2 regions of the Bordetella sp. genome follow, and region 2 is predicted to be linked to the other one. Evidence: predicted binding sites of a transcription regulator. Region 2 holds the regulator's gene; the other holds the start of a gene.
The links. Region 2 encodes LexA, which represses DNA repair genes until DNA is damaged. Its sites were predicted from a motif close to ACTGTATNNNNATACAGT; they were not measured.
Positions count from the first base shown of each region.

Region 1: ACO1P8_RS06835 (PA0069 family radical SAM protein) is a predicted target of LexA. The motif match lies at 2,569-2,586, and genes of this name have one in related genera.

Region 1 covers NZ_JBMQQZ010000026.1:1,011-16,028, forward strand. Annotated here, with positions in the region: gene ACO1P8_RS06820 (CoA pyrophosphatase) at 1-177, opposite strand, end outside; gene rplS (50S ribosomal protein L19) at 310-720, opposite strand; gene ACO1P8_RS06830 (hypothetical protein) at 847-1,248, opposite strand; gene ACO1P8_RS06835 (PA0069 family radical SAM protein) at 1,273-2,562, opposite strand; gene ACO1P8_RS06840 (sulfate adenylyltransferase subunit 1) at 2,761-4,059, opposite strand; gene cysD (sulfate adenylyltransferase subunit CysD) at 4,082-4,990, opposite strand; gene ACO1P8_RS06850 (phosphoadenylyl-sulfate reductase) at 5,023-5,778, opposite strand; gene ACO1P8_RS06855 (sulfate/molybdate ABC transporter ATP-binding protein) at 5,816-6,877, opposite strand; gene cysW (sulfate ABC transporter permease subunit CysW) at 6,905-7,828, opposite strand; gene cysT (sulfate ABC transporter permease subunit CysT) at 7,825-8,637, opposite strand; gene ACO1P8_RS06870 (sulfate ABC transporter substrate-binding protein) at 8,747-9,781, opposite strand; gene ACO1P8_RS06875 (peroxiredoxin) at 10,038-10,679, opposite strand; gene ACO1P8_RS06880 (acyl-CoA dehydrogenase) at 10,823-12,664, opposite strand; gene ACO1P8_RS06885 (electron transfer flavoprotein subunit alpha/FixB family protein) at 12,847-13,776, opposite strand; gene ACO1P8_RS06890 (electron transfer flavoprotein subunit beta/FixA family protein) at 13,778-14,527, opposite strand; gene ACO1P8_RS06895 (histone deacetylase family protein) at 14,614-15,018, opposite strand, start outside.
Region 2 covers NZ_JBMQQZ010000097.1:31,183-46,200, forward strand. Annotated here, with positions in the region: gene uvrB (excinuclease ABC subunit UvrB) at 1-634, opposite strand, end outside; gene ACO1P8_RS21770 (amino acid aminotransferase) at 712-1,917, shown strand; gene lexA (transcriptional repressor LexA) at 2,071-2,721, shown strand; gene lon (endopeptidase La) at 2,782-5,232, opposite strand; gene clpX (ATP-dependent Clp protease ATP-binding subunit ClpX) at 5,409-6,707, opposite strand; gene clpP (ATP-dependent Clp endopeptidase proteolytic subunit ClpP) at 6,805-7,461, opposite strand; gene tig (trigger factor) at 7,461-8,771, opposite strand; gene ACO1P8_RS21800 (TIGR00645 family protein) at 8,991-9,569, shown strand; gene ACO1P8_RS21805 (cold-shock protein) at 9,721-9,927, opposite strand; tRNA gene ACO1P8_RS21810 (tRNA-Leu) at 10,552-10,638, opposite strand; gene dapC (succinyldiaminopimelate transaminase) at 10,683-11,882, shown strand; gene dapD (2,3,4,5-tetrahydropyridine-2,6-dicarboxylate N-succinyltransferase) at 11,903-12,724, shown strand; gene dapE (succinyl-diaminopimelate desuccinylase) at 12,724-13,863, shown strand; gene prmB (50S ribosomal protein L3 N(5)-glutamine methyltransferase) at 13,871-14,767, shown strand; gene ACO1P8_RS21835 (ABC-F family ATP-binding cassette domain-containing protein) at 14,764-15,018, shown strand, end outside.

The DNA of each region.
Region 1 (15,018 bases), on a different contig from region 2:
TTGTGTCGGCCAGCCGGCGGGGTGCTGCAGCACCCGCCGCAATTCTTCCACGGCCAGGGCCTGGGGCGGAACGGGAAGCAGGCCTTCGTTGGCCGCAACCCAGGGCTGCACAGCGGCGTCAAAGGCGGGTCGAACGATGGGACGGCGAGGACGCGACGAAGCGGGCTGGTCAGGCATGAGGGGTAAAGCGCGGAGTGAACGAAAGACGACGATAGGATGCGGATTGAGGATACCCGCTTGAAAACAAAAAGGCACCCGCTGGGGGTGCCTTTGCTGATGAGGGGCCGGCGGGCGGCACCAACATCGCGATCAGGACGCTGCGGTCTCGGCAGCCTTGGCCGATTGCGCGGCAGCCTGACGGCTGACCAGCTTTTCCTTGATACGAGCGGACTTGCCCGAGCGGTCGCGCAGGTAGTACAGCTTGGCGCGGCGAACGTCACCGCGGCGCTTCACCTCGATAGAGGCGATCTGCGGCGAGTACAGCTGGAAAGTCCGTTCCACGGCCTGGCCCGACGAGATCTTGCGCACGATGAAGGCGGAATTCAGCCCACGGTTGCGCTTGGCGATAACCACGCCTTCGAACGCCTGCACGCGCTTGCGCGTACCTTCGACGACATTGACGCTGACGACCACGGTGTCGCCGGGCGCGAAAGACGGCATCGTCTTGTCGGCGGTCAGGCGCTTGATTTCTTCCTGTTCCAGGATAGCGATAAGGTTCATGAGAACTCCGAAATCATCGTGCCATGCGATTGTTATGATGAAAACCTGCGCCGCATGCAGAGGATGACGTTTGGCAAACCCAGCATTCTACATCAAATCAGAGGCTTAGGTAAATTGACTGCCACCTCAGAAACCTGCGGCCGCGCCTAGCCACATCAATGCGGGAATCATCGCGCCCCACATGGCGACCAGCAGGATATCCACCACCATCTGACGCAGCGTAACGTCCTGGCCGGCGCCGGACGTCGTCCCGGATATAGAGCCGGACATAGCGCCGGGTACGGTCCCCGATAGGGTCCCGGGTATGGTCTCGGCTGTGGCCACGGGTGCGAGCGCAGATGCGGATCCGGCGCGCGGCAAGGATGCGGGGGAGACCGGAAAAGCGCCGGGCAAAGGCATGCCGCCCAGCGCCCCGTCGCGGCGAGCCCGGCGGAACGGCGACAGCATGCGTCCCCATGCACGGCGCGCGGGCGGCGCGGGCGGAAACGGCCATTTGGTCGGGAATTGCGGTTCGGCTGCGAGATTCATGCGAGTGCTCCTTGGGAGACATACTTAGTCGAATAGACCCAGCTGCCTCGCGGGCGCAGGTCCATGAGCAAAGCCCGGCCCCCTGGAAGGGGAAAAGGGGGCCGGAGCGATAAATTGTTGGGTATCCAGTTGCAGGCGCCGACGGTTGAGCCCCGCCCGGCGTACCGCCACATCGAAGCGCTGGCGCAGCAGATCGGACCAGATGCCGGTACCCCGCATGCGGGTGCCGAAGCGGGCGTCGTTGCGCTTGCCTTCCCGCATGTCTTCGATGCGGTGGAGGACGCGTTCGGCGCGATCGGGAAAATGCGCCTGCAACCATTCCTCGAACACAGGCTTCACTTCCCAGGGCAGCCGGACCACCGTATAGCTGGCGTAGTAAGCGCCCGCCTGGGCCGCCTCTTCGATGATGCGTTCAAGAAATTCGTCGTTGACGAAGGGAATGACGGGTGCAGCCAGCACGCCCACCGGGACGCCGGCATCCGCCAAGGTTTTGACCGCCTGCAGCCGCCTCCAAGGCGCCGACGCGCGCGGCTCCAGGCTACGCGAAAGATCGGCGTCCAGCGACGTGATGCTGAGGTAGACCGCCACAAGGTTGCGCTGCGCGAGCGCCTTCAGGATATCCAGATCGCGTTCGATGAGGGCATTCTTGGTAACGATCGTCAGGGGATGCCCGGTTTCCAGGAGCAGTTCCAGCACGCCGCGTGTCAGGCGCCACGTACGTTCGATAGGCTGGTAGACGTCCGTGGCGGAGCCGATATTGACCGGCTCCACGCGGTACCCCGGGCGGGCGAGTTCCGCACGAAGGGCGTCCACCGCGTTGGCCTTGGCGATGAGCCGGGTCTCGAAGTCCAGCCCGGGGGAATACCCCAGGTAAGCGTGGGTGGGCCGGGCATAGCAGTATGCGCAGCCATGTTCGCAGCCACGGTAGGTATTGATCGCCCGGTCGAAGGGAACATCGGGCGAATCGTTGCGCGACAGCAGCTTGCGCGCCTGTTCGACCATGACCTGCGTCGTGGGACCGCGCTGGCCCGGCTCGTCGCCCTCGCCCGTGTCGGAAGCGATCGGATACACCGGATATTCGGGGTATCCGGACCTGGGCTGGCCGGGGGCGTACGGATAAATGGGGACTGAAGCAGAGGGAGAACCGGGGACCGCGTCAGCCAGCGCCGGCTCGTCTGCCGGATCCGCTGCGCTGCGTTCATCGCGCTGGAAGCGATGCCGAACATTAGTAACCGCACCCCGACCGCGCAAGGCGGCGGGGGCGGCAGCCGGGGACCCAGAACCGGCAAAAACGGAATGATCGGTACGTGCCATAGAGATACTGTACATCCATACAGTACTTCTGGCAAGAACCCGCCGCCTTTTTTCGGCGACGTCCCACTTTACCCCAACTTCGCCGGCCGCTGGGGGCAATCTCCCGGACTGTGGCTTTGTCGCAAAACCCGCATGAAATAAGGCTTTCCGGCCGATGGCATGGTAAAAGCGCTCACCCGCGGGCCGGTTTTACCCGCCTCAGCGCAGCATGCCGGCCGCCGCGGTCTGATGCGTCGATTCGTCGATCAGAATGAACGCGCCGGTGGCCGCGACATCGTCATAGCGATCGAGTGTCAACGGATCGCGCGTCGCGATCAACACCTTGCCGATGTCGTTCATCCCGAGCGTTCCGACGTCGCGATCGATCTCGCGCAACTCGCGAATGTCGCGGCGTGTCACGACCTCGCGGATCTTCGCCGTCGTAACCCGGGTACCGTGCTTCAACAAATATCGGCGCGCCGGGTTGAGCGGCTGCGTATCGAGCCAGCACAGCTCCGCTTCCAGTTCCTTGCCCACCCGTGCCGGCGCGGCGGCATGCGACAGCACATCGCCACGCGACACGTCGACATCGCGATCCAGCACCGCGATCACCGAATCGCCCGCCGTCGCGCCGGAGAGGATGCGATCGTGTGCGCGCACCTCGACCACGCGCGCTGTCGTCCCGGATGGCTGCACCGTGATCTCGTCTCCCGGCCGCAAGGTGCCGCTGGCGATGCGCCCCGCATAGCCACGAAAATCCTGCGCGCTGCTCCCATCGTGGCGCACCACCCACTGCACCGGAAAACGCAGCGGAGCATGCGCGCCGGCCACCGATGGATCCAGCGATTGCAGCAGGTCCAGCAGCGGGAGGCCGTCATACCAGGGCGTGTGCGGGGAAGCCGTCACAACGTTGTCGCCGTTCAGCGCGGACACCGGCAGCACCTGGAAATCCGCAATGCCGATGCGACGCGCCAGGTCGGCATAGGCGTCGCGGATGCGTTCGAACACCGCGCGGTCCCACCCCGCGAGGTCCATTTTGTTGACCGCGACGACGATGTGGCGGATCCCCAGCAGCCGCGCGATGGTGCTGTGCCGCTTCGTCTGCGGCAGGAGCTGGCCGTCGGCCGCCCGCGTCGCATCGATCAGGATGACCGCCACATCGGCGGTGGACGCCCCGGTCACCATATTCCGGGTGTATTGCTCATGCCCCGGCGCGTCGGCGACGATGAACTTGCGGCGCGGCGTCGCGAAATAGCGGTACGCGACGTCGATGGTGATGCCCTGCTCCCGTTCCGCTTCCAGCCCGTCCGTCAGCAATGCGAAGTCGATACCGTCGCCGGCCACGCGCTTGTACTTGGCCCGGGCGATGGCGTCCAGCTGGTCGGCGTAGACGCTTTTGCTGTCGTACAGCAGGCGGCCGATCAGCGTGGACTTGCCGTCGTCGACCGAGCCGGCCGTGATGAGCCGGATGACGGCCGTTTCGCCCGCGGGCAGGAAGGATTCGTTGATGGCATTCATGCGGTGTGGCTCCGGTCCGGCTTCAGAAATAACCTTCTTTCTTGCGGCGCTCCATGGAGGCCTCGGAAGTCTGGTCGTCCATCCGTGTGGCGCCGCGCTCGGTGATGTCGCTCAACGCGGTCTCGGCAATGATGGCCTGGTTGTCCGCGGCGTCGGAGGCCACCGGGCAGGTGCACGAGATGTCTCCCACGGTGCGGAACCGCACCGACAGGGTTTCCACCTGCTCGTCCGCCTGCGGGGGCGTCAGCGGCGTGACCGGCACCAGCAGGCCGCGCCGCCGCACCACCTGCCGTCGATGGCTGTAGTAGATCGATGGCAGCGCCAGGTTCTCGCGGGCGATGTATTGCCATACATCCAGCTCGGTCCAATTGGAGATCGGAAATACCCGCATGTTCTCGCCGCGATGCACGCGCGTGTTGTACAGGCTCCAGACTTCCGGACGCTGGCTCTTGGGATCCCACTGGCCGAACTCGTCGCGGAATGAAAAGATGCGCTCCTTCGCGCGCGCTTTTTCCTCGTCGCGCCGCGCGCCGCCGATGCAGGCATCGAAGCCGAATTCGGCGATCGCTTCCAGCAGGGTGACCGCCTGCGCGGCATTGCGCGAATCGGTTTCCTTGCGCAGCACCACCGAACCGCGTGCCATCGAGTCTTCCACGCTGCGCACGATCAACCGTTCGCCCAGCTCGGCGGCGCGAGCGTCGCGAAACCGGATGACTTCCGGAAAATTGTGACCCGTATCGATGTGCATCAGCGGAAACGGGAAGCGGGCCGGCCGGAACGCCTTTTCCGCCAGGCGCAACAGCACGCAGGAATCCTTGCCGCCGGAAAACAGCAGGACCGGCCTTTCGCATTCGGCCGCGACCTCGCGCATGATGAAGATCGCTTCGGATTCCAGCCAATCCAGATGGCTGCGGGTATGGACGATGGACATGGGACTCTCGGTTGCTTCGGTAGACGGGGATATCAAGCCTTGGCCGCGGCGGGATCCCGGAGATGGCCGGCGGCCTGGTTGCCTGCATGCAGTCCGCATTCCTTACTATCTGAGGACTCCCACCACCACCGCCCCGCGCGGACGTCCTCGCCCGGACGGATGGCACGGGTGCAGGGCTCGCAGCCGATAGACGGATAGCCGCGGTCGTGCAGCGGGTTATAGGGAATGTCGAGCACGCGGATCGCATTCCAGACGTCGTCTTCGTCCCAGGCAGCCAGCGGATTGAATTTGCACAAGCCGAAAACCGCATCCCGTTCCGCTTCCGGCAGGCTGCCGCGCGTGGCCGCCTGGGCGCGCCGCTGGCCGGTAATCCAGGCGCCCCGCCCCGCCAGCGCGCGCGTCAGCGGCTCTACCTTGCGGATATGGCAACAGGCCTGGCGCAGCTCCCGGCTTTCATAGAACGCGAACATGCCGTGTTCGGCGACATGGGCATCGACGGCGTGCGGCAGCGGCCGGTACACCGTCGGCCGGCGGCCATAGCGCCCCTCGATGATGTCCAGCATGGCCAGGGTTTCCGTGTGCAGACGTCCGGTATCCAGCGTGAAGACCTCGATGGGCAAACCGCCGGTATGGATGGCGTGCGTCAGGACCATGTCCTCGGCCGCCAGCGAGGAAGCCAGCGCCGCGTCCGGATAGCGCGCCGCGATATCGGTCAGCTGCCGCAACAGCTCGGACCACCGCGTGGCGATGGCGGTGTCCGGATGTGCAAGGGATACGGTACGGGTCATCGTGGGCGCATTCGCAGGCTAATGGCAAGAACGGCGCTCAGGCGCCGGCGGGAAAAATCCGGCCCCGGCGCGGACGCGCAAGCAGCATCGCGCCTTCGCGCAGGTCCAGGCCGTGGTATTCGTCTTCGGATAACTGGGCCTCCAGCAGGGCGCCGTCTTCACGCTGCAGTTCCAGGAAGGCGCTGGGCCCGGCCAGATAGGCATGGTTCAGCTTGACCGCGATACCCTCGCCGGAGGGCGCATAGGGCACGATATCCAGCTCGTGCGGCCGCACATACGCCACGGCGCGCTGCTCGTCCAGGCCATCGAAGGCCGGCGCGGGCAGCGCGACGCCGTTGGCGCGCCACTGGCCGCCGGCGGCATGGCCTTCGATCTGGTTGACGTCGCCCAGGAAACCGTAGACGAAAGGCGTCGCAGGATGCGTCCACACATCGCGCGGCGTACCCACCTGCTCGATGCGGCCCGCGTTCATCACGACGACACGGTCGGCGACTTCCAGCGCCTCTTCCTGGTCGTGCGTGACGAAGACGCTGGCGACGTGCAGCTCGTCGTGCAAACGGCGCAGCCAGCGGCGCAACTCCTTGCGCACCTTCGCGTCCAACGCGCCGAAGGGTTCGTCCAGCAGCAGGACGCGCGGCTCGACGGCCAGCGCGCGCGCCAGCGCAATCCGCTGTCTCTGCCCGCCCGACAACTGGCCCGGATAGCGGTCGCCCAGCCAATCCAGCTGCACCAGATCGAGCAGCGCGTGAACCTTCTGCCTGATGGCCGCCTCGCTGGGCCGCTGGCCGCGCGGCTTGATACGCAGGCCGAAGGCGACGTTCTCGAAGACGGTCATGTGCCGGAACAAGGCATAGTGCTGGAACACGAAGCCGACCTGGCGTTCACGCACATGTACCCCCGTGCTGTCTTCGCCGGAGAAATAAATGCTGCCGCTGTCCGGTGTCTCCAGGCCCGCGATGATGCGCAGCAAGGTCGTCTTGCCGCAGCCGGACGGGCCGAGCAGCGCGACGAGTTCGCCGGAGTCGATGTGCAGATTGACATCGCGCAGGGCCTGGAAAGCGCCGAAGCGCTTATTGACCGATTTGATCTCGATATCCATGTGGCTTTCCTCGATTCTTTCTGGGTCTTAACGGCGCGCGGGCGCGTACAAGACAGGCAGGCGCGGGGCGCGGCCATCCGCGGCCACCGCATCGGTGTCGTCCTGGCGTGCCGACGCATGCGCGCGGCGCCATTGCACCATGGTTTTTATGGCCAGCGTGACGAGGGCCAGCAGCGCCAGCAGCGAGGCGACGGCGAACCCGGCCTGGATCTGGTATTCGTTGTAGAGAATTTCAACCTGCAGCGGGAGGGTATTGGTCAGGCCGCGTATATGGCCCGATATCACGGACACCGCGCCGAACTCACCCATTGCGCGCGCATTGCACAGGATCACGCCGTATAGCAGGCCCCAGCGGATATTGGGCAGGGTTACATGGAAGAACGCCTGCCAGCCGCGCGCGCCCAGCACGATGGCGGCCTCTTCCTCCTCGCTGCCCTGCGCCTCCATGAGCGGAATCAGCTCACGCGCCACCAGCGGCAGCGTCACGAACGTGGTGACCAGCACGATGCCCGGCAAGGCGAAGGCAATTTTCAGATCGTGAGCCATCAGCCATGGCCCTATCCAGCCCTGCGCGCCCACCACCAGCATGTAGGAAAGCCCGGCCACCACCGGGGATACGGAGAACGGCAGATCTATCAGGCTGACGAGCAGGGCTTTGCCACGGAACTCATGCTTGGCGACGGCCCAGGCCGCCGCGATACCGAAGACCATGTTCAGGGGCACGCAGACGCAAGCCGTCAGCAAGGTCAGCAGGATGGCGGCCCAGGAGTCGGGTTCGTTCAGCGCGGACACATAGGCGCCTGCCCCTTTGCGCAAAGCCTCCAGGAACACCGTGCACAGAGGCAGTACGAGGAACAGTGTCAGGAACGCAGCCGCCAGGATGACCAGCACGGCGCGAGCAAGTCTCCCGCCCCCGCTGGACGACGGCGCAATCGCCGTGGCCGCCGTCATGGCCGTCCTCCGGCAAACGCACGGCGGCGCCACGCCTGCGCCGTATTGATGGCAAGCAACATCGCGAAGGACAGGCCCAGGAGCACCGAGGCGATAGCGGCCGCGCCGGCATAGTCGAACTGTTCGAGCTTGACCAGAATAAGCAGGGGCGCGATCTCGGACACCATGGGCATATTGCCGGCGATGAAGATCACGGATCCGTACTCGCCGATCGCACGGGCGAACGCCATGGCGAATCCTGCCAGCAGCGCGGGCGCGATGGTCGGCAGCAGCACACGGATGAATATCTGGACCGGCCTTGCGCCCAGGCTGGATGCGGCCTCTTCCAGCGACCCCTCGATATCTTCCAGCACAGGCTGCACCGTGCGGACGACGAAAGGAATGCCGATGAAGATCAACGCGACCACGATGCCCGCGGGCGTATAGGCGATCTTGATGCCGAGTGGCGCGAGCAGCCCGCCGATCCAGCCGTTCGGCCCCAGCAACGCAGCCAGCGCGATGCCGGCGACCGCGGTCGGCAGGGCAAACGGCAGGTCGACAAGCGCATCGAGCAGGCCCTTGCCGGGAAACCGGTAGCGCACCAGCACCCATGCCACCAGCAGACCGAAAACCAGGTTGACGAGTGCGGCAAGCAGCGATGCGCCGAAGGTGATGCGATAGGCGGCAAGCACGCGCGGCGATGTGACGGCGGCGAAGAAAGCCTCCCAGCTCAGGCCGGCGGCCTTGATCAGCAATGCCGACAGCGGCAGCAATACCAGGATGCCCAGATACGCCAGCGATATCCCCAGCGTCAAGTTCAGCCCCGGCATGACACGCGGGGTACGCGCACCGTGCCCGGCCCGTGCCAGGTGTGCCCCTGGCAAACGCGGCGCGGGCGTGCCGGCCGCGGGCAGTGTCAGGCCGGCCATCGCCATGCGCCTACTGTTTGACATAGATCTGGTCGAACATGCCCTGCTCCGCGAAATGCGCCTTGTCCACCTCGGGCCAGCCGCCCAGGTCGCGGATGGTGAACAGCTCCAGCGCGGGGAATTGCGCTGCGTAGGCGGCCTTGGCCTTGGCGCCGATCGGCCGGTAGTAATTGCGGGCGATCAGGTCCTGCGCCTCGTCGGAATACAGATGCTTCAGATAGGCTTCGGCGACTTCGCGCGTGCCCTTGCGATCGACGTTCCGGTCCACGACCGCCACCGAGGGTTCGCACAGCACGCTGAGGTTGGGAACGACGATTTCGAGTTCGCCCGCGCCGAATTCCTTCCGCGCCAGGAAGGCATCGTTTTCCCAGGAGATCAGCACATCTCCCACGCCCCGCTGCGCGAACGTGATGGTCGATCCGCGCGCGCCCGAATCCAGCACCGGCACATTACGGTAGAGCCTTTCGACGAAATCACGCGCACCCGCTTCGCCCGACTTGCGCCGCGCATGTTCCCATGCCGCGAGATAGTTCCAGCGTGCGCCCGCCGATGTCTTGGGATTGGGCGTAATGACGGACACTCCGGGCTTGACGAGGTCGTCCCAGCCCTTGATGCCCTTCGGATTACCCTTGCGCACCACCAGAATGATGGTCGACGCATAAGGCGACGCGTTGTCGGGCAGCCGGCTTTCCCACCCCGGCTTGACGAGGCCGCCGTGGGTAACCAATGCTTCGATATCCGGCGCGAGTCCCAGCGTCACCACATCGGCATCGACACCGTCGATCACGCTGCGCGCCTGCTTGGAGGAACCTCCATGCGAATTCCTGATGGAAACATCCTGGCCCGTCTTGGCTTTCCAATACCGCGCGAACAAGGGGTTGTACTGCGCATACAGCTCGCGCGTGGGGTCGTATGAGACATTCAGCAGCTCAAGCGGCCGTGCCTGCGCACGCGCCGCGGGCAGCAGCTGTGTCAGGCCCATGCAGGCAGAGGCCAAACCCAGCGCCCCTTTCAGGAAATCCCGTTTGTGCCTGTCGTGTGTCATGAAGTCCGTATCCGCGATATCGCGCGCCAGTGGCGCCGAATGTGATGGGGCGGCGAAGCCGCCTTCACGATGAAGCGGAATTGTGGAGGGTATGGACGGCGCATCAAACGAAAATGTGCTTGTTTGCATATTTCCGGATCCGCTTTCGCCCCGTGGCGGCGCGGGGGAAAGAGACTCGCGGGTGCGCCCCGTACCGCGCAAAAAAGAAAGCCGCCGGTTCACGGCGGCCTTCGCACGATGGGTTGCCGTTCTTGTCTTATTTATTGGGCTGGGGCGTGATGCGCAGATAGGGCCGCACCGCCTTGTAGCCTTTGGGGAACTTCTGCTTGATGACCTCTTCGTCCTTCAGCGAAGGGACGATGATGACGTCGTCCCCATCCTGCCAATTGACCGGCGTGGCCACGCTATGGCTGTCGGTCAGTTGCAGCGAATCGATCACCCGAAGGATCTCGTTGAAGTTGCGTCCGGTACTGGCCGGATAGGTAATGATCAGGCGCACTTTCTTCGCCGGATCGATGATGAACACCGAACGCACGGTAACCGTGGCGCTGGCATTCGGGTGAATCATGTCATAGAGCTCCGACACCTTGCGATCTTCGTCCGCCAGGATGGGAAAGTTGACCTTCGTGCCTTGCGTATCGTTGATGTCGTCGATCCACTTGGTGTGCGAATCGACGGGGTCCACCGACAGGGCCAGCACTTTGACGTTGCGCTTGGCGAACTCGTCCGCCAGTTTGGCGGTGTAGCCCAGCTCCGTGGTGCATACCGGGGTGAAGTCGGCTGGGTGCGAAAAGAGGACGCCCCAGCTATTGCCCAGGTAGTCATGAAAACGGATGGGGCCGACGGAGGATTTCTGTTCAAAATCGGGCGCTTCATCGCCCAAACGTAGCTGTCCCATGCTCGATCCTATATCCAGAGAAAACAAACGCCGGGCGCGAGATGCGATCCGGCGGACACACGGAATGGCGCCGTGCCCCGACGCAATCCATTTGTCATTCTGGCATCAAACCCGTACGTCGAAAAGCCAGAATGCATATAACCTTATGCAATATCGGCGTAAGCGGCGCAAGTGTCCGCAACGGCGCCCGCCTGCACGGCGGCCGACAGCGCGGCGGCACGCGGCAGGATGTGCGCGCCAAAGAAGAACGCCGTCGCCAACTTGTTGCGCAGGAATTCCCGGGGCCATTCAGACGCGGCGTCCGCGTCTTCCAGACGGCGATGGCAGACCACCGCCGCCCGCCCCATCTGCCAGCCCGCCATCAGTATCCCGCTGAGCATCAGAAAGGGCACGCTGCCGGCGAATACCGCGCGCACGTTGCCCATCGCCGTCCGCGCCATGAATTCCAGGGCCTGCTGCTGGGCCTGCATGGCCTGGGCCAGATTCCCCCGCAGCAACGCCAGACCGGCCGCGGCCTCCGCACCCGCGGTCGCCTCGGCGGCCTGCAGCGCGTCGAGGGTGCCGCGCATTTCCTGCTGGATACGGCGGGCAGTCGCGCCGCCGTCGCGCAGCAGCTTGCGGCCGATCAGGTCGTTCGCCTGGATGGCGGTGGTCCCCTCATAGATGGGCAGGATGCGGGCGTCGCGATAGTGTTGCGCGGCGCCCGTTTCTTCGATGTATCCCATGCCGCCGTGGACCTGTACGCCAAGCGAGGCGACCTCCACCGCGGACTCCGTGCAGAACCCCTTTACCACCGGAACCATGAATTCATAGAAAGCGCGATTGCGGTCGCGTGTTTCCGCGTCGGGATGGTGATTGGCCAGATCGAGGGCTGCGGCGGTCACATAGGACAGCGAACGTCCGCCCTCCGTCAGCGCCCGCATCGTCAGCAGCATGCGCTGTACGTCGGGATGGCGGACGATGGCGACCGGTCCGCTGGAACCCTCCACCGCCCGGCCCTGTACCCGCTCGCGCGCATAGGCCAGCGCCTGCTGGGTGGCGCGTTCGGCCAGGGCCACGCCCTGCTGCCCCACGGCGTAGCGCGCCGCGTTCATCATGATGAACATGTACTCCAGCCCGCGGTTTTCCTCGCCCACCAGGTAGCCGATGGCTCCCTCGCCCACCTCTCCCTTGCCGCCGCCGTATATCAGCACCGCGGTCGGGCTACCGTGGATGCCCAGTTTATGTTCCAGCGAAGCGCACCACACATCGTTGCGTGTTCCCGGGGCGCCATCGGCCGCGGGCAGGAACTTCGGCACCACGAACAGCGATATTCCCTTCACCCCGGGCGGGGCATCCGGCGTGCGCGCCAGCACCAGGTGGACGATGTTCTCCGCCATGTCATGCTCACCGTAGGTGATGAAGATCTTCTGGCCCGACACGCGATAGCTGCCATCCGGCTGGGGTACGGCGCGCGTGGCGATCTGGGCCAGGTCCGAGCCGGCCTGCGGCTCGGTCAGATTCATCGTGCCCGTCCATTTGCCCGAGACGAGATTGGGTACATAGGTGTCGCGCAGCGTCTGGCTTCCCACGGTGAGCAAGGCTTCGATGACACCATCGGTCAACAAGGGGCAGAGCGAAAAAGCCAGGCAGGCCGAATTGATATTCTCGTTGGCGGTGGCCGCCACGACCTTGGGCAGGCCCTGCCCGCCCCAGGCAACCGGATGCAGCAAGCCCTGCCAACCGCCTTCCGCATAAGTGCGGTAAGCCGCCGCATAGCCGGGCGGGGTCGCTACCGCGCCGTCGCGCCAGGCGGCGGGTTCGCGATCGCCGATGCGATTCAGCGGCGCCACGGCCTCTTCCACGAAGCGCGCGTTCTCGCGCAATACCGCATCCACCACATCGGCGGGTGCCTCTTCGTACCCCGGCAAGGCCAGAATTTCGTCCAGGCCGGCCAGCTCCTTGAGCGTGAAACGGATATCCGCGATCGGTACGTGGTAGCTCATGTCGTCTCCTTGTCGGACGCGGCCCGCCCCGCGCCCCGTGGGAAAGCCCCGGCCATGGCCGGGCGATGCATGCCGGAAGGCGGATAGGCCGCTTGCTGCCGGAAGCAAAACGGCCGCCCACCAGGACGGCCGTTGACGTGCGCGCGGCGGACCGCGATGCGCCTTGGTTCTTCTATATTAAATTAAAGCGCGTTGACCAGTTCCGGCACCAAAGTGAACAGGTCTCCGACCAGGCCGTAATCGGCCACGCCGAAAATCGGCGCTTCCGCGTCCTTGTTGATGGCGACGATCACCTTGGAATCCTTCATGCCCGCCAAATGCTGGATGGCACCGGAGATACCGACGGCCACGTACAGTTGCGGAGCGACGATCTTGCCCGTCTGGCCGACCTGCCAGTCATTGGGTGCATAGCCGGCATCGACGGCCGCGCGCGAGGCGCCCAGTGCCGCGCCCAGCTTGTCCGCCAGCGGGTCCAGGATTTTGAAGTTTTCCGCGCTGCCCAGGCCGCGGCCACCCGATACGACGGCGCGCGCGCCGGCCAGTTCGGGACGATCGCTCTTGGCCAGCTCACGGCCGACGAACGACGACAGGCCGCTATCGGCCACGGGCGCCACCGTTTCGACCTGCGCCGAACCGCCCTGCGCGGCCACGGCGTCGAACGCCGTGGTACGCACGGTGATGACCTTGACCGCATCGCCGGACTGCACGGTGGCGATGGCGTTGCCCGCATAGATCGGCCGTTCGAAAGTATCCGGCGAGTTCACCGCCGAAATGTCGGAGATCTGCGCGACGTCCAGCTTGGCCGCCACGCGGGGCGCGACGTTCTTGCCCGAAGCCGTCGCGGGGAACAGGATGTGGCTGTAGTTCGACGCCACCGCCAGCACCTGCGCGGCGACGTTTTCGGCCAGGCCATCGGCCAGATGCGGCGCATCGGCCAGCAGGACCTTGGATACGCCCGCGATCCGGGCGGCTTCTTCCGCCACGGCCTGCGCGCCGCCGCCAGCCACCAGCACATGTACGTCGCCGCCCAGCTTGGCGGCCGCCGCCACCGTATTCAGCGTTGCCCCTTTCAACTGGGCGTTATCGTGTTCCGCAATAACCAGGCTCGTCATCTCAAACCACCTTCGCTTCGTTCTTCAGTTTGTCCACCAGCGTCGCCACATCGGGCACCTTGATGCCGGCCTTGCGGGCGGGCGGCTCGGTGACCTTCAGGGTCTTCAGGCGCGGCGCCGGATCCACGCCCAGGTCCTGCGGCGTGACGGTGTCCAGCGTCTTTTTCTTCGCCTTCATGATGTTGGGCAGCGTGACGTAGCGCGGCTCGTTCAGACGCAGGTCGGTGGTCACGATGGCGGGCAGTGTCAGCGCGACGGTTTCCAGGCCGCCGTCGACTTCGCGCGTCACCGTCGCCTTGCCGTCGGCGATCTCGACCTTGTTGGCGAAAGTGGCTTGCGGCCAATCCAGCAGCGCGGCCAGCATCTGCCCGGTCTGGTTGGCGTCATCGTCGATGGCCTGCTTGCCCAGGATCACCAGTTGCGGCTGCTCCCTGTCCACCAGGGCCTTCAGCAGCTTGGCAACGGCCAGCGGTTGCAGATCGGCATCGGTCTGGACCAGGATGCCACGATCCGCGCCGATCGCCATCGCGGTGCGCAGCGTTTCCTGGCACTGCGCGACACCGCACGACACGGCGATCACTTCGCTGGCTGTGCCTTTTTCCTTGAGCCGGGTGGCCTCTTCCACGGCGATTTCGTCGAACGGGTTCATCGACATTTTGACGTTGGCGATGTCCACGCCCGTTTGATCGGATTTCACGCGTACCTTGACGTTGTAGTCAACCACGCGTTTGACCGGTACCAAGACCTTCATCCAACAGCCTCCAGATATCGAATAATTGAACGCCGCGCGAGGGCCGCGGCGCTCCGGGAATCGAACGATTCTACAACGGCGGGCGGCTACAGCCGCGCCAGCTCGCGGATATGGGCCACGGCGCTGCGGCCCAGCGCGGAGAGGTCGTAGCCGCCCTCCAGCATGCTGACGACCCGTCCCTGCGCATGACGGTCGGCCACCTGCATGAGCTGATGGGTGATCCAGGCGTAATCCGCCTCGACCAGGCCCAACTGCCCCAGTTCGTCCTCGCGGTGGGCGTCGAAGCCCGCCGATACCAGGACGAGCTGAGGCCGATGGGCCTCCAGGCGGGGCAGCCACTCGCGCGTCACGATCTCGCGCACCTCCGGGCCGGCCGTATAGGCGGGCACGGGGATATTGACCATATTGCCGGCGCTCGGTTGCGCGCCGCTGAACGGATAGAACGGGTGCTGGAAAATTCCGCACATCAGCACGCGCGGGTCGCCGGCGAA
Region 2 (15,018 bases):
AGATGTCGATGGTTTCGCCTCGTACTCGGAATACGCCGCGTGTGAAGTCCGCATCGTTGCGCGTGTACTGCATGGCCACCAGGCGCGCCAGGATTTCGCGTCGCGAGATACGGTCGCCGGCTCGCAAAATGAGCACCATGGCATGGTAATCGCCCGGATTGCCGATACCGTAGATGCACGAAACCGTTCCGACGATGACTGTGTCGCGCCGCTCGAGCAGGCTTTTGGTGGCTGACAGCCGCATCTGCTCGATATGCTCGTTGATCGACGAGTCTTTCTCAATGAACAGATCGCGCGTCGGCACATAGGCTTCGGGCTGATAGTAGTCGTAGTAGGAAACGAAATACTCGATGGCATTCTTGGGAAAGAATTCGCGCATTTCGGCGTACAACTGCGCGGCCAGGGTTTTATTGGGCGCCAGAACAAGCGCGGGACGCCCCAGCCTGGCGATCACGTTCGCCATCGTGTACGTCTTCCCCGAACCGGTCACGCCCAGCAGGGTCTGGTACATCAAGCCGTCCCGCACGCCGTCCACCAGCGCGCCGATCGCGCCGGGCTGATCGCCTGCCGGGGGATAGGGCTGGTAGAGCTGGAACGGGCTGTCCGGAAATTCGACGAATCCAGGTGCGGTCATGCTAGACTGTCTCAGGGTAAACCCCCCATTATCCGCCGCATGTCCGGCCGCGTCCACCTACCCTTCTTCACGATCCGATGACCTCCCTTTTCCAAAACGTCGAATTGGCCCCGCGCGATCCCATCCTCGGGCTGAATGAGCAGTACAACGCAGATACCCGGCCGGGCAAGGTGAATCTGGGCGTAGGGGTGTACTACGACGATAACGGGCGTATTCCGCTTTTGTCCGCGGTGCGCAAGGCTGAAATCGCCCGCATCGAAGCAGCCGCCGCGCGCGGCTACCTGCCGATCGAAGGCATCGCAGCGTATAACAAAGGCGCGCAGGCGCTGCTGCTGGGCGCGGATTCCCCCTTGTCGGCGGCGGGCCGCGTGTTGACCACGCAAGCCCTGGGCGGCACGGGCGCGCTGAAGATCGGCGCCGATTTCCTGCATCAACTGCTGCCTCAGTCGAAGGCCTACATCAGCGACCCCAGCTGGGAGAACCATCGGGCACTGTTCGAACGGGCCGGTTTCCAGGTGGAAAGCTACCCGTACTATGACCCCGCAACCCACGGCCTGAACTTCGAAGGCATGCTTGCCGGCCTGAAGGCGATGCCGGCGCGCAGCGTGGTCGTCCTGCACGCCTGCTGCCACAACCCCACCGGCGTGGATCCCACGCCGGAGCAATGGCAGCAAATCGCCAATGTCGTCAAGGAGCGCGACCTGGTTCCCTTCCTGGACATTGCTTACCAGGGATTCGGAGCAGGCCTGCAGGAAGACGCCGCGGTCGTGCGTCTATTCGCTGGCATGGACATGACGGTGTTCGTCAGTTCTTCGTTCTCCAAGTCCTTCTCGCTGTATGGCGAACGCGTCGGCGCGCTCACGGTGATCTCGGGCAGCAAGGACGAAGCGACACGCGTGCTCAGCCAGCTCAAGCGCGTCATCCGCACCAACTACTCGAATCCGCCCACGCATGGCGGCACCGTCGTCTCCACCGTCCTGAACACGCCGGAACTCTTCGCGCTGTGGGAGCAGGAGCTGGGCGGCATGCGCGACCGCATTCGCCTGATGCGACGCCAACTGGTCGAAAAGATCAAGGAACAGGGTGTGCAGCAGGATTTCAGCTTCGTCCTGCAGCAGCGCGGCATGTTCTCGTATTCGGGTTTGACCGCGGCCCAGGTCGATCGCCTCCGCGAGGAACACGGCATCTATGCGATCTCCAGCGGACGCATTTGCGTCGCGGCGCTCAACAGCCAGAACATCGATGCCGTCGCCAAGGCGATCGCGGCGGTACTGAAAGGCTGAAACCCGCAGCTTGCGAAAATGGAATGGGGCCTGAGGGCCCCATTCTTTTTTTGCGGGCACCAAGCCCGCGAACCGCGATAGCCCTTGCGTTTTAAAGCTGCGTCCCCCAAAATGCGGAGCTGTATATCCATACAGGGAAGCAGGAACCCGCAAATGGCCAGCAAACTTACCGAACGCCAACAGCAAATCCTCGACCTCATACGCCAAGCGGTCGCCAGTACGGGGTTTCCTCCCACTCGCGCGGAAATTGCCCAGGCGTTGGGGTTCCGCTCGCCGAACGCGGCGGAAGACCACCTGAAAGCCCTGGCCCGCAAAGGCGCGATCGAGCTGACTGCCGGTGCGTCCCGCGGCATCCGCCTGAAGGAGCTGCGCCACGAAAGCGGGCAAGCCATGCTGCCCATCCCTTCCCTTGCCCAGCTCATGCTGCCGCTCGTAGGGCGGGTAGCGGCAGGCAGCCCCATCCTGGCCGCCGAACATGTCGAACGGGACGTGGGCGTGGACCCCGCCCTGTTCCCGCAGCGTCCGGACTATCTGCTCAAAGTGCGGGGGATGAGCATGCGCGATATCGGCATCCTCGACGGCGACCTGCTGGCCGTCAAAAAGGCCAGCGAAGCCCGCGACGGCCAGATCGTGGTAGCCCGGATCGACGAAGACGTCACGGTGAAACGGCTACACCGCGAAGGCGGCCGCATCGAACTCCTGCCGGAAAATCCGGATTTCCAGCCCATCGTTGTCCAGCCCGGCCAGGAGTTCGCCCTCGAGGGCATCGCGGTTGGACTGATTCGTACCCAGGCGCTGCACTGAAAAGCAAAGGGCCTGCCAGCTTGCGCTGCAGGCCCTTGCGATCAAGGCACGACGACGAGATCAGTGCTTGATGACCGGGTCAACGGATTCCGTCGCCGGCGCCGGCGTCACGAGCGGCTTGTCCTTGGCTTCCTCTTCCGAAATCGCCTCGGGCATGCGTTCCAGTGCGCGTTCCAGCACCTTGTCGATCCAGCGAACCGGCACGACCTCCAGCTGATTCTTCACGTTATCGGGAATCTCAGCCAGATCCTTGACGTTTTCCTCGGGGATCAACACAGTCTTGATGCCACCGCGATGCGCGGCAAGCAACTTTTCCTTCAAACCGCCGATGGCCAGCACTTCCCCGCGCAGCGTGATTTCGCCTGTCATGGCCACGTCCGCACGCACCGGGATGCCCGACAAGGCCGACACCATGGCAGTGGTGATGGCGATACCGGCGGACGGACCGTCCTTGGGCGTCGCGCCTTCCGGCACGTGCACGTGCATATCGCGCTTTTCGAAAACGCTGTCGGCAAATCCCAACCGGCGAGCGCGCGACCGCACAACCGTACGTGCCGCCTCGACGGATTCCTTCATCACATCGCCCAGGGAACCCGTGCGCTGGATGGCGCCTTTACCAGGCATATCGGCGACTTCGATGGTCAGCAGATCGCCGCCCACCTCGGTCCAGGCCAGGCCAGTAACCTGGCCAACCTGGTTTTCTTTCTCCGCCATGCCGAAGTTATAGCGGCGCACGCCCAGGTAATCGTTCAGATTTTCCGACGTCACGGCGATAGGCTTCGTCTCGCCCTTATCGTCGGCCTTCGACTTGGCATCACGCTCAGTCAGCAGTTGCTTGACCACCTTGCGGCAGATCTTGCCGACCTCGCGCTCCAGCGCGCGCACACCGGCTTCCCGCGTGTAGTAGCGGACGATATCGCGCAACGCCGATTCGTCGATCGTCAGCTCCGCTTCCTTCAGGCCGTTGTTCTTCAACAGCTTGGGAATCAAATGGTCGCTGGCGATGTGGACCTTCTCGTCTTCGGTATAGCCGGACAGACGGATGACTTCCATCCGGTCCAGCAATGCCGGCGGGATGTTCAGCGTGTTGCTGGTCGCAACGAACATCACATCCGACAGATCGAAGTCCACCTCGACGTAGTGATCCTGGAACGTATGGTTCTGTTCCGGATCCAGCACTTCCAGGAGGGCGGACGAAGGATCGCCGCGGAAGTCCATGCCCAGCTTGTCGATCTCGTCCAGCAGGAACAAGGGGTTGCGGACACCCACCTTGCTCATGTTTTGCAAGATCTTGCCGGGCATCGAGCCGATATAGGTACGACGGTGGCCGCGGATCTCGGCTTCGTCGCGCACGCCGCCCAACGCCATGCGGACGAACTTGCGGTTCGTCGCCTTGGCGATGGATTGCCCCAGCGAAGTCTTGCCCACGCCCGGAGGACCGACCAGGCACAGGATGGGCGCTTTTACCTTGTCGACGCGCTGCTGGACGGCCAGGTATTCAAGGATGCGTTCCTTGACCTTGTCCAAGCCGTAGTGATCGTCATCGAGTACGGTTTCGGCATTCCCGATAGAGTTATTGACCTTGCTCTTCTTGCGCCACGGCAGGTTGATCAGCGTGTCGATATAGTTGCGCACCACCGTTGCCTCGGCGGACATCGGCGACATCAGCTTGAGCTTCTTCAGCTCGGCATCGGCCTTTTTGCGCGCTTCCTTGGGCATCCGCGCGGCGACGATTTTCTTCTCGAGTTCCTCGATGTCGGCGCCCTCTTCGCCTTCGCCCAGTTCTTTCTGGATGGCCTTTACCTGTTCATTCAGGTAGTAGTCGCGCTGGCTTTTCTCCATCTGCTTTTTGACGCGGCCGCGAATCCGCTTCTCGACTTGCAGGATGTCGATTTCGGTTTCCAGCTGCGTGAGCAGCCCTTCCAGGCGCTCTGCCGTGCCGAAGATTTCCAGCATTTTCTGCTTCTGCTCGAGCTTCAGCGGCAGATGCGCGGCAATGGTGTCGGCCAGCCGACCGGCATCGTCGATTCCGGCCAGGGAAGTCAGGATCTCCGGCGGAATTTTTTTGTTCAGCTTCACATACTGCTCGAACTGCGCAACGATGGCGCGGCGCAGGGCCTCGGTCTCCGAGCCCTGGATGGGGTCGAGCTGGATGGGCACGACTTCACACGTAAAGTGCGATTCGACATCGTCCACCCGGGTGATACGAGCACGCTGCGCGCCTTCAACCAGCACTTTTACAGTACCGTCGGGCAGCTTCAACATCTGAAGGATGCCTGCCACGCAGCCGATTTCGTAGACGTCCTCCGGAGAGGGGTCATCCTTGCCGGCGGACTTCTGGGCGACCAGCATGATGCTCTTGCCGGCCTCCATCGCCACTTCAAGTGCGCGTATGGAACGGGGGCGTCCGACGAATAGCGGGATGACCATGTGCGGGAACACCACGACGTCGCGCAGCGGCAACAACGGGAGGTCGATGGGTTCGGAAGGCAGGGTCTGAGTGCCAGACATAAAGAATTCCTTGGGATGACTCAACGTATCGGCGATGCGGCGGAAAATGCGGTGGCGAGGTCCCGTCTAATCGTCAGCTACGTCTGATATGGGAACAATAGCCGAAAAATCAAGCTTCCGGCTGTCGGCCGCGAAAACCCCGAAAGACCCGCCTCCCGAGGCGGGTTTTCGCGGAATCAGGCCGCGGCGTCCCTGACTTCGCCCCGATCCGGCTTCGATGCCTGCGCGGCATCATCCGCATAGATGAGCAAAGGCTGACCATCGCCATCGATGACGTTCTCGTCGAGCACGACGCGACTGACATTGCCGAGCGAGGGTAGCTCGTACATCGTATCCAGCATCGCGGACTCGAGGATGGACCGCAGTCCACGCGCCCCCGTCTTGCGCTTGAGGGCCTTGCGGGCAACGGCGCGCAAGGCGGCGGGACGCACGTCCAATTCCGCGCCTTCCATGGCAAACAGCTTCTGGAACTGTTTGACCAGCGCGTTCTTGGGTTCGGTAAGGATTTGCACCAGGGCAGCCTCGTCCAGCTCGCCGAGGGTCGCCACCACGGGCAGACGGCCGACGAGTTCAGGAATCAGGCCGAACTTGATGAGGTCCTCCGGCTCCGCTTCGCTGAACAATTCGCCCACGCCGCGCTCGGACTTGGCGCGCACCGACGCGGAAAAGCCGATGCCGGATTTCTCCGTACGATCACGGATGACCTTCTCCAGCCCGTCGAAGGCGCCCCCGACGATGAACAGGATATTGGTCGTATCGACCTGGACAAAATCCTGGTTCGGATGCTTGCGGCCGCCCTGGGGGGGCACGGACGCGACCGTGCCTTCGATCAACTTGAGCAAAGCCTGCTGGACGCCCTCGCCCGATACGTCGCGGGTGATGGAGGGGTTGTCCGATTTGCGAGAGATCTTGTCGATTTCGTCGATGTAGATAATCGCACGCTGCGCCTTTTCAACTTCATAATTGCAGTTCTGGAGCAGCTTCTGAATGATGTTTTCCACGTCCTCGCCGACATATCCGGCTTCGGTCAGCGTGGTCGCGTCAGCCATGACGAAGGGCACATTCAGCATGCGCGCCAAGGTCTGCGCCAACAATGTCTTGCCCGAGCCGGTCGGCCCCACCAGGAGGATATTGCTCTTGGAGAGCTCGACTTCGTCGCCCTTGAGCTCGCCGTGGCGGATGCGCTTGTAGTGGTTATATACAGCAACTGCCAGCGTGCGCTTGGGAGTGTCCTGGCCGATCACGTACTGGTCCAGGAACTTCTTGATTTCAGTCGGGGTGGGCAATTCCGAGCGAATGGCGGCACGCGCCGTCGCCTGCGCCTCTTCCCGAATAATATCGTTGCAAAGATCGATGCATTCGTCGCAGATGAACACGGAGGGGCCCGCGATCAATTTGCGGACTTCGTGCTGGCTCTTGTTGCAAAAAGAGCAATGCAGCACCTTCGCGTCTGCCGATCCCTTTTTTTCAGGCATATATATCTCTGGTGACGATGGGCGCCGCGCCTGCGCGCACCACCCATCCTACGCTGGCTTGAAATAGCGGCGGGAAGGAACCGGATCCGGGGACGCCTTAGCGATCCTCGGAACGCGAGGCCAGTACCTTGTCCACCAAGCCATACGATACCGCATCTTCCGCCGACATGAAGTTGTCGCGCTCCGTGTCCTGTTCGATGCGCTCTACCGGCTGGCCCGTGTTGTCCGCCAGGATGCGATTCAAGCGGGAACGCAGGTCCAGGATCTCGCGTGCCTGGATCTGGATATCGCTGGCCTGGCCCTGGGCGCCGCCCGACGGCTGGTGAATCATGATGCGGGAGTTGGGCAGCGAATAACGCTTGCCCTTCTTCCCCGCGGCCAGCAGGAACGCGCCCATGCTGGCTGCCAGCCCCGTGCATAGCGTGGACACATCCGGCTTGATGAAATTCATCGTGTCGTAGATGGCCATGCCCGCATAAACGGAACCGCCAGGCGAGTTGATGTAGAAGGAAATGTCCTTATCCGGATTTTCCGACTCCAGGAACAGCAATTGGGCCACCACCAAGTTGGCCGAATTGTCATTCACCGGGCCCACCAGGAATACGACGCGTTCCCGCAACAACCTGGAATAGATGTCGTATGCCCGTTCGCCGCGCCCGGACTGCTCGATCACCATGGGGATGTACCCCAGGGCGGTCGGCGTCACGGACGAGCCGCCGTGCATCGACGCGTAGAAATCCGTAAATCTGTTCATCAAGCCATCCCCATCAACTGATCGAAAGGCACCTGCTCATCCGTGACCTTGGCTTTTTCCAGCACATAGGAAACGACATTGTCTTCCACGACGAGCGCTTCGATTTCAGCGCGGCGCTGCCGGTCGGCCAGATAATAGCTGACCACCTGCGCCGGCTCCTCGTAATTCTGGGCGAATTCCTCGATGCGTGCGCGGACCTGTTCCGGCTTGGCCTGCAATTGGGCGTCCTTGACGAGCTCGGACACCAACAGGCCCAGACGCACGCGGCGTTCGGACTCGGTGCTGAAAGCTTCGGGCGGAATCGGCACGGAATCCGCGTTCGGCAGGCCGCGCTGCTTGAGTTCTTCACGGGCAGCCGCCACACGGCTGCTGACGTCGCTGTCCACCAGCGCGGTGGGCACATCGAACTTGGCCGCTTCGGCCAAGGCATCCATGACGCTGTTCTTGGTGCGCACCAGCAAGCGGGTCTTGGCTTCGCGCTCGACGTTCTTGCGGATGTCGGCCTTCAGCTTTTCCACATCGCCTTCGGACTGGCCAAGCGACTTCGCGAATTCGCTGTCCACGGCCGGCAGCACGGCTTCGGCCACTTCCTTGACCGTGATGGTGAACTCCGCCGTCTTGCCGGCGACTTCCTTGCCTTGATAGTCGGCCGGGAAAGTCAGCGGAAACACCTTGGTGTCGCCCGCTTTCAGCCCCTTCGCCGCGGCCTCGAACTCGGGCAGCATGCGGCCCTGGCCCAGCACGAACGGGAACCCTTCGGCCTTGCCGCCTTCGAACGGCACGCCGTCGATTGTGCCGGCGAAGTCCAGCGTGACGCGGTCGCCGTCCTGCGCGGCACGGCCTTCGCGCGCCTCGTAGGTTGCGCGCTGCTTGCGCAGGACCTCGATGGTCTGGTCCACCTGGGCGTCGGTCACCGGGCTGTCATAGCGAGTCACCGACAGGCTGGCCAGGTCCGGCACGGAAACTTCGGGATAGACCTCGAACGTGGCGGAGAACGCCAGCGCGTCTTCCGCGACGCCTTCGGTCTTCGGTTCGATGGCGGGAGCGCCGGCGATACGCAACTTGGCGGAATCCACGGCCTGTTCGAACGCACGGCCCACCTGCGTGTTGATAACGTCATAGCGAATGCCGGGGCCGTGGCTGCGCTCCAGCATGGCCATGGGCACTTTGCCGGGACGGAAGCCGGGCACCTTGGCGGTGCGCGCGACGCGCTTCAGCTGCGCCTGGACTTCTTTTTCGACGTCCGCCACGGACACGGACAGATCGACGCGGCGCTTCAGGCCGGAGAGGGTTTCAACCACAGGCTGCATTGAAAAGACCTATTTTGCGAGTGAAGGGAAGATGGGAATCAACCGGTCATTTTACCGGAAAGTCGTTTGCCCTCTTTCAAGCCGCCGCCGCGGCGGGGGACGGATAACTTCGGGCGTTGATTCCACGTGATGGATAAGCATGCGGACGCCGACGCGGCAGCACGGAAAGGCTGCTGTCAGCTTGATAAAATTCGATCCCGTTTCGCATCCCGAGTCTTCATGCCCATGCAACCACGCGCCCCTGGCGACACTCCTCCCCGCCTGAGCACCATGGCGGCCCTCATCTTCAGCTCCCGCTGGCTGCAGTTGCCCTTGTATCTCGGCCTGATCGTCGCGCAAGGTGTTTACGTGCTGCTGTTCCTGAAGGAACTCTGGCACCTGGTCAGCCATGCGACGTCCTTCGGCGAGCAACAGATCATGTTGATCGTCCTCGGCCTGATCGACGTCGTCATGATTTCAAACCTGCTGGTCATGGTAATCGTGGGCGGCTACGAGACCTTCGTCTCGCGCCTTAGGCTGGAAGGGCATCCGGATCAGCCGGAATGGTTAAGCCATGTGAACGCCAGCGTGCTCAAGGTCAAACTTGCAATGGCCATCATCGGCATTTCGTCGATTCACCTGCTACGCACCTTCATCGAGGCCGGCGCGCTGGGCACCGCGGACGTCAAGTACACGGAAAGCGGCGTCATGTGGCAGACGATCATCCACTGCGTGTTCATTCTTTCGGCCATCGGTATCGCCTACGTGGACCGGCTCCTGGCGCCGCCGTCGCCGGCCAAGGACTACGCCGCGCATTGAATTCGGATGCGGACACAGGCTGCAAAAAGAGAAAGGCGTGTCCGACCGACACGCCTTTCTTTTCTTTTTCCCGACCCCGTCCAGTGCGGGACGACGGAATGCGCGGGGATCGCAGCAGTGACCACGGCCGCCGCTGGCTCGGCGCGCAGCCCTACTTCAGAATCTGGATATTCATGGCGGCAGGCCCCTTGGCGCCCTGGCCTACTTCGTAAGTGACGCGCTGGTTTTCCTGCAGCGTCTTGTACCCTTCCGTGCGAATCTGCGAGAAGTGCACGAACAGATCCTTGCTGCCATCGTCGGGAACGATAAAGCCGTATCCCTTTTCCGCGTTGAACCACTTGACGATGCCGGTTGCCATATTTGCCACCACCTGAGCTGATGAATAGAAAAAGATTTCGCTAGATTATCAAGGAAGGGAAACCGGCAACTACAGTACCTATGACGGCGACAGATAGAATTAAGACCACGTCGCTTGAATATCTCGCTGATCGAGTGTAATCGGGATTTTTTTTCCGGGTCAACCACGGCCCGCCGAAAATAAGCAGTTGTCGTGACCTGCGGCGAACCGCCGTCGCAACGCGGCGCACGCTTGGCTTAATCACCACAACTTTAGGCTTTGTGCGATCGTGGAACCTTGACGAATGTCATATATCGGCAATTCGTGGAACGGGATAAAGCACAGCTACCCGAAAGAATCCGGCGGCCCGCATCGACCGCGGACCAACCCCCGCGAACCAACCATATGGCGGCGCCGGCCAGCCCCCGGGGCGGGTGGATCGAAAAGCCGGCCCGCACTTGCAACGCTTCTGCCGGCCGATGGTGGCCGGGACATGCAACCTGGCCCCTGGTAGGGACGTGCAGCCTAGCCTTGCGGGACTTGCACCCTGGTCTTGGCCAAGGTCTGCCACTCGGCCCGCAACCCGTTGATTCTTATGGCTTTAAGTCCAACGGACAAATCCACGAAATCAACGGGTTCAAAGAGTGGTGCGAAGGAGGGGACTCGAACCCCTACACCTGTTACGGCGTCAGGACCTAAACCTGGTGCGTCTACCAATTTCGCCACCTTCGCAAGCGGAGCCCGATATTGTAGCTTGCTTGTTAAAATCGCGCCCCATGAACCCCCGCCTCGATGCACTGCACCCCTACCCCTTCGAAAAACTCCGCCGCCTGATGGCTGATGCGGGCGCGCCGCCCAGCGGCCTGGCGCCCATCAACCTATCCATCGGCGAACCCAAGCATGACACGCCGGCCCGCGTCGCTCAGGCCATGGTGCAGGCCCTGCCCGGCGGGCTGGCATCCTATCCCACGACGAAGGGCGAGACGCGTCTGCGGGAGGTCATCGCGCAATGGCTGGCCAAGCGCTACGGCATTGCCGCACCCGATCCCGAGACCCAGGTCCTGCCCGTGCTCGGGTCGCGCGAGGCGCTGTTCGCCTTCGCCCAAACCGTTATCGACCCTACGGGCGACGACGTGGTGATCTGCCCGAATCCGTTCTATCAAATCTACGAAGGCGCCGCGCTGCTGGCCGGTGCCCAACCGTATTACGTCAACGCCGATCCCGACCGCAACTTCGGGGCGGACTGGAGCCAGGTTCCCGAGGAAGTTTGGCGCAAGGCCCGCATGGTGTACGTATGCTCGCCCGGCAACCCCGCGGGCAACGTCATGTCCATGGACGATTGGCGCGAGATCCTGGAATTGAGCGACCGCTACGGTTTCATCGTGGCGTCCGACGAGTGCTATTCGGAGATCTACCTGAACGAAACCCAGCCTCCACTGGGCGGATTGCAGGCCGCGCACGCACTGGACCGTACCGACTATCGCAACCTGATCGTCTTCTCCAGCCTGTCCAAGCGATCCAACGTGCCGGGCATGCGCTCGGGTTTCGTTGCCGGCGACGCCAGCCTTGTCGCCCGCTTCCTCCTTTACCGGACCTACCACGGCAGCGCGATGAGCCCTGTCGTGTCGGCCGCCAGCATCGCGGCCTGGACCGATGAGACCCATGTGCGAGAGAATCGCAGGCTTTACCGCGAGAAATTCGATGCGGTCGTGCCCATTCTGCAGCGCGCGATGAGCGTCACGCGGCCCGCCGCGTCGTTCTATCTATGGGTCGCCACGCCGATACCCGATACGGATTTCGCGCGCGAGCTGTACGCCAGCACCGGGGTAACGGTACTTCCGGGCAGCTATCTCGCCCGCGACGCCCACGGCCGCAATCCCGGGCTGAACCGCATCCGCATGGCGCTGGTCGCCCCGTTGGCGCAGTGCGTCGACGCCGCCGAACGCATCGCCAATTTCGCCAAGATTGCTGTCTAACCCCTCAACCGTTGAAAAACATGACTCTCGACCTTCAAACAACCATCGAATACGCCTGGGAAGCCAGAGCCTCCCTGACGCCCACCGATGCCAGCGCGGAAATCCGCGAAGCCGTCGAACACACCATCGATGCCCTGGACACGGGTCGCCTGCGCGTGGCGGATAAAGCGACGGGCGAATGGCTGGTGCATCAATGGATCAAGAAGGCGGTCCTGCTTTCGTTCCGTCTGCAGGAAAACGCCGTCATGGGCGAAGCCCCGCTGCAGTTCTACGACAAGGTGCCGCTGAAGTTCGCCGAATATGGCAACGCCGCGTTCCAGCACGGCGGCTACCGCGTAGTGCCGCCCGCCGTGGCGCGTCGCGGCGCCTTCATCGGCCGCAACGTCGTCCTGATGCCGTCGTACGTGAACCTGGGCGCCTATGTGGACGAAGGCACCATGGTCGATACCTGGGCCACCGTAGGATCGTGCGCGCAGATCGGCAAGAACGTCCATTTGTCCGGCGGTGTCGGCATCGGCGGCGTGCTGGAGCCGCTGCAGGCCAATCCCACCATCATCGAAGATAACTGCTTCATCGGCGCGCGCTCCGAAATCGTGGAAGGCGTCATCGTGGAAGAGAACTCGGTGCTTTCCATGGGTGTCTACCTGTCGCAAAGCACCAAGATATTCGATCGCGCCACGGGCAAGGTCACCTACGGGCGCATCCCGTCGGGTTCGGTGGTCGTGCCGGGGTCGCTGCCCGCGGCCGACGGCTCGCACAGCCTGTATTGCGCCGTGATCGTCAAGCGCGTGGATGCCCAGACCCGTGCAAAGACCAGCATCAATGATTTGCTGAGGGCGTAATGGCTGCAACCGCCGTACTCGACCTGGTCAAGGATCTGATCGCCCGCCCCTCGGTCACGCCGGCGGACTTCGACTGCCAACGGATGCTGGCGCTGCGGCTGGAACAGAGCGGTTTTCGCTGCGAAAGCATTGTTCGCAACGGCGTAACCAATCTGTGGGCGCGCCGCGGGACGACCGGTCCGCTGGTGGTATTCGCCGGACACACCGACGTGGTCCCCACCGGCCCGCTGGAGAAATGGGAAAGCGATCCTTTCGTACCGGTCGAGCGCGACGGTTTCCTGTATGGCCGCGGCGCGGCCGACATGAAAAGCTCCATCGCGGCGTTCGTGGTGGCGGTCGAGGAATTCGTGGCTACCCACCCCTCGCATGCCGGTTCCATCGCGCTGCTGCTGACCTCCGATGAAGAAGGCCCATCGGTGGACGGCACCGTGCGCGTGTGCGAATGGCTGCAAGAACGTGGAGAAACGCTGGACTACTGCATTGTAGGGGAACCCACCTCGACCGATCGCCTGGGCGATGTTTGCAAGAACGGCCGGCGTGGCTCCCTGACGGGCCGCCTGAAGGTCAAAGGCATGCAGGGCCACGTCGCCTATCCGCATCTGGCGCGCAACGCCGTTCACGACGTTGCGCCGGCGCTGGCCGAACTGGTCTCCATCGAATGGGACCAGGGCAATGCCTACTTTCCTCCGACGACATTCCAGGTCTCCAATATGTCCGCCGGCACGGGCGCAACCAATATCGTGCCCGGCGAAGCGGTCCTGGTGTTCAACTTCCGTTTTTCCACCGCGAGTACGCCGGACAGCCTGAAGTCCCGTGTCACGACCGTGCTGGACGAGCACGGCGTCGATTACCACATCGATTGGGAGCTGGGCGGCGAACCCTTCCTGACCCCAAAGGGCACGCTCAGCACCGCGCTCACCGACGCCATCCGCGCGGAAACGGGACTGGAGACGGAACTGTCCACTACCGGCGGTACGTCCGATGGCCGTTTCCTGGCCAAGATCTGCCCGCAGGTCATCGAATTCGGTCCCTGCAACGCGACCATCCACAAAGTCAACGAACGCATCGAGCTCGACTCGCTCGTTCCCCTGAAGAACATTTATCGCCGCACGGTCGAAAACCTGCTGCTCGCGGTGTGACCGCCCAATGTCCTTATCCAATCGCCCCGAATTGCTCACCGTCCGCGACCTTATCCGCTACGGCGTTTCCCGGCTGAACGCCGGCCAGGTCAGTTTCGGCCACGGCAGCGACAATGCCTGGGACGAAGCCGTGTATCTGGTGCTGCACACGCTGCACCTTCCCCTCGATACGCTGGATCCCTTCCTGGACGCGCACGTTCTGGCGGAAGAACGCGAACAAGTCCTGGCGCTGCTGGACAGGCGCGTGCGCGAGCGCGTGCCGGCCCCCTACCTGACCAACGAGGCATGGCTGCGCGGACGCCGCTTCTATGTCGACAACCGCGTCATCGTGCCCCGCTCGCCGATCGCCGAACTGCTGGACGACAGCCTCTCACCCTGGGTGGCGGACCCCGAAACAGTCGAGTATGTCCTGGACATGTGCACCGGCTCGGGCTGCCTGGCGGTGCTGTCCGCACTGGCATTCCCTTTCGCGCACGTCGATGGCGTCGACATTTCTGCCAGCGCACTGGAAGTCGCAATGCACAACGTGGGCGCCTACAACCTGCATGACCGTGTCTTCCTGCATTGCAGCGATCTGTTCCAGAAACTGGCGCCACGCCAGTACGACGTGATCATCTGCAACCCACCCTACGTGAATGCGGACTCCATGCATGCCTTGCCGCAGGAGTACCGGCACGAGCCGCATCTGGCCCTGGCTGGCGGCGATGACGGCATGGACCTGGTCCGGCGCATCCTGACCGAGTCCCCTGCCTACCTGGCACCCAAGGGTCTGCTGGTACTGGAAATCGGCCACGAACGCGCGCATTTCGAAAGCGCATTTCCTGAGCTGGAACCCGTTTGGCTGGATTCGTCCGAGGCCTCGGACCAGATCATTCTGCTGACCCGCGAGCAACTGGCGCCGTGATACGCGGATCTGGAATCACCCTGCGCCGCGGGACCAAGGTCCTGCTGGACGACGCGGACTTCGTCGTCAACCCGGGGGAACGCGTCGGCATCGTCGGCAAGAATGGCGCGGGCAAATCTTCCCTGTTCGCATTGCTGACGGGCACGCTCGACGTCGACGCCGGCAACCTTACCCTGCCTCCCGATTGGCGCATCGCCAGCGTTCAGCAGGAACTGCACGCCGACGACCGCCCCGCGCGCGAGTTCGTCATC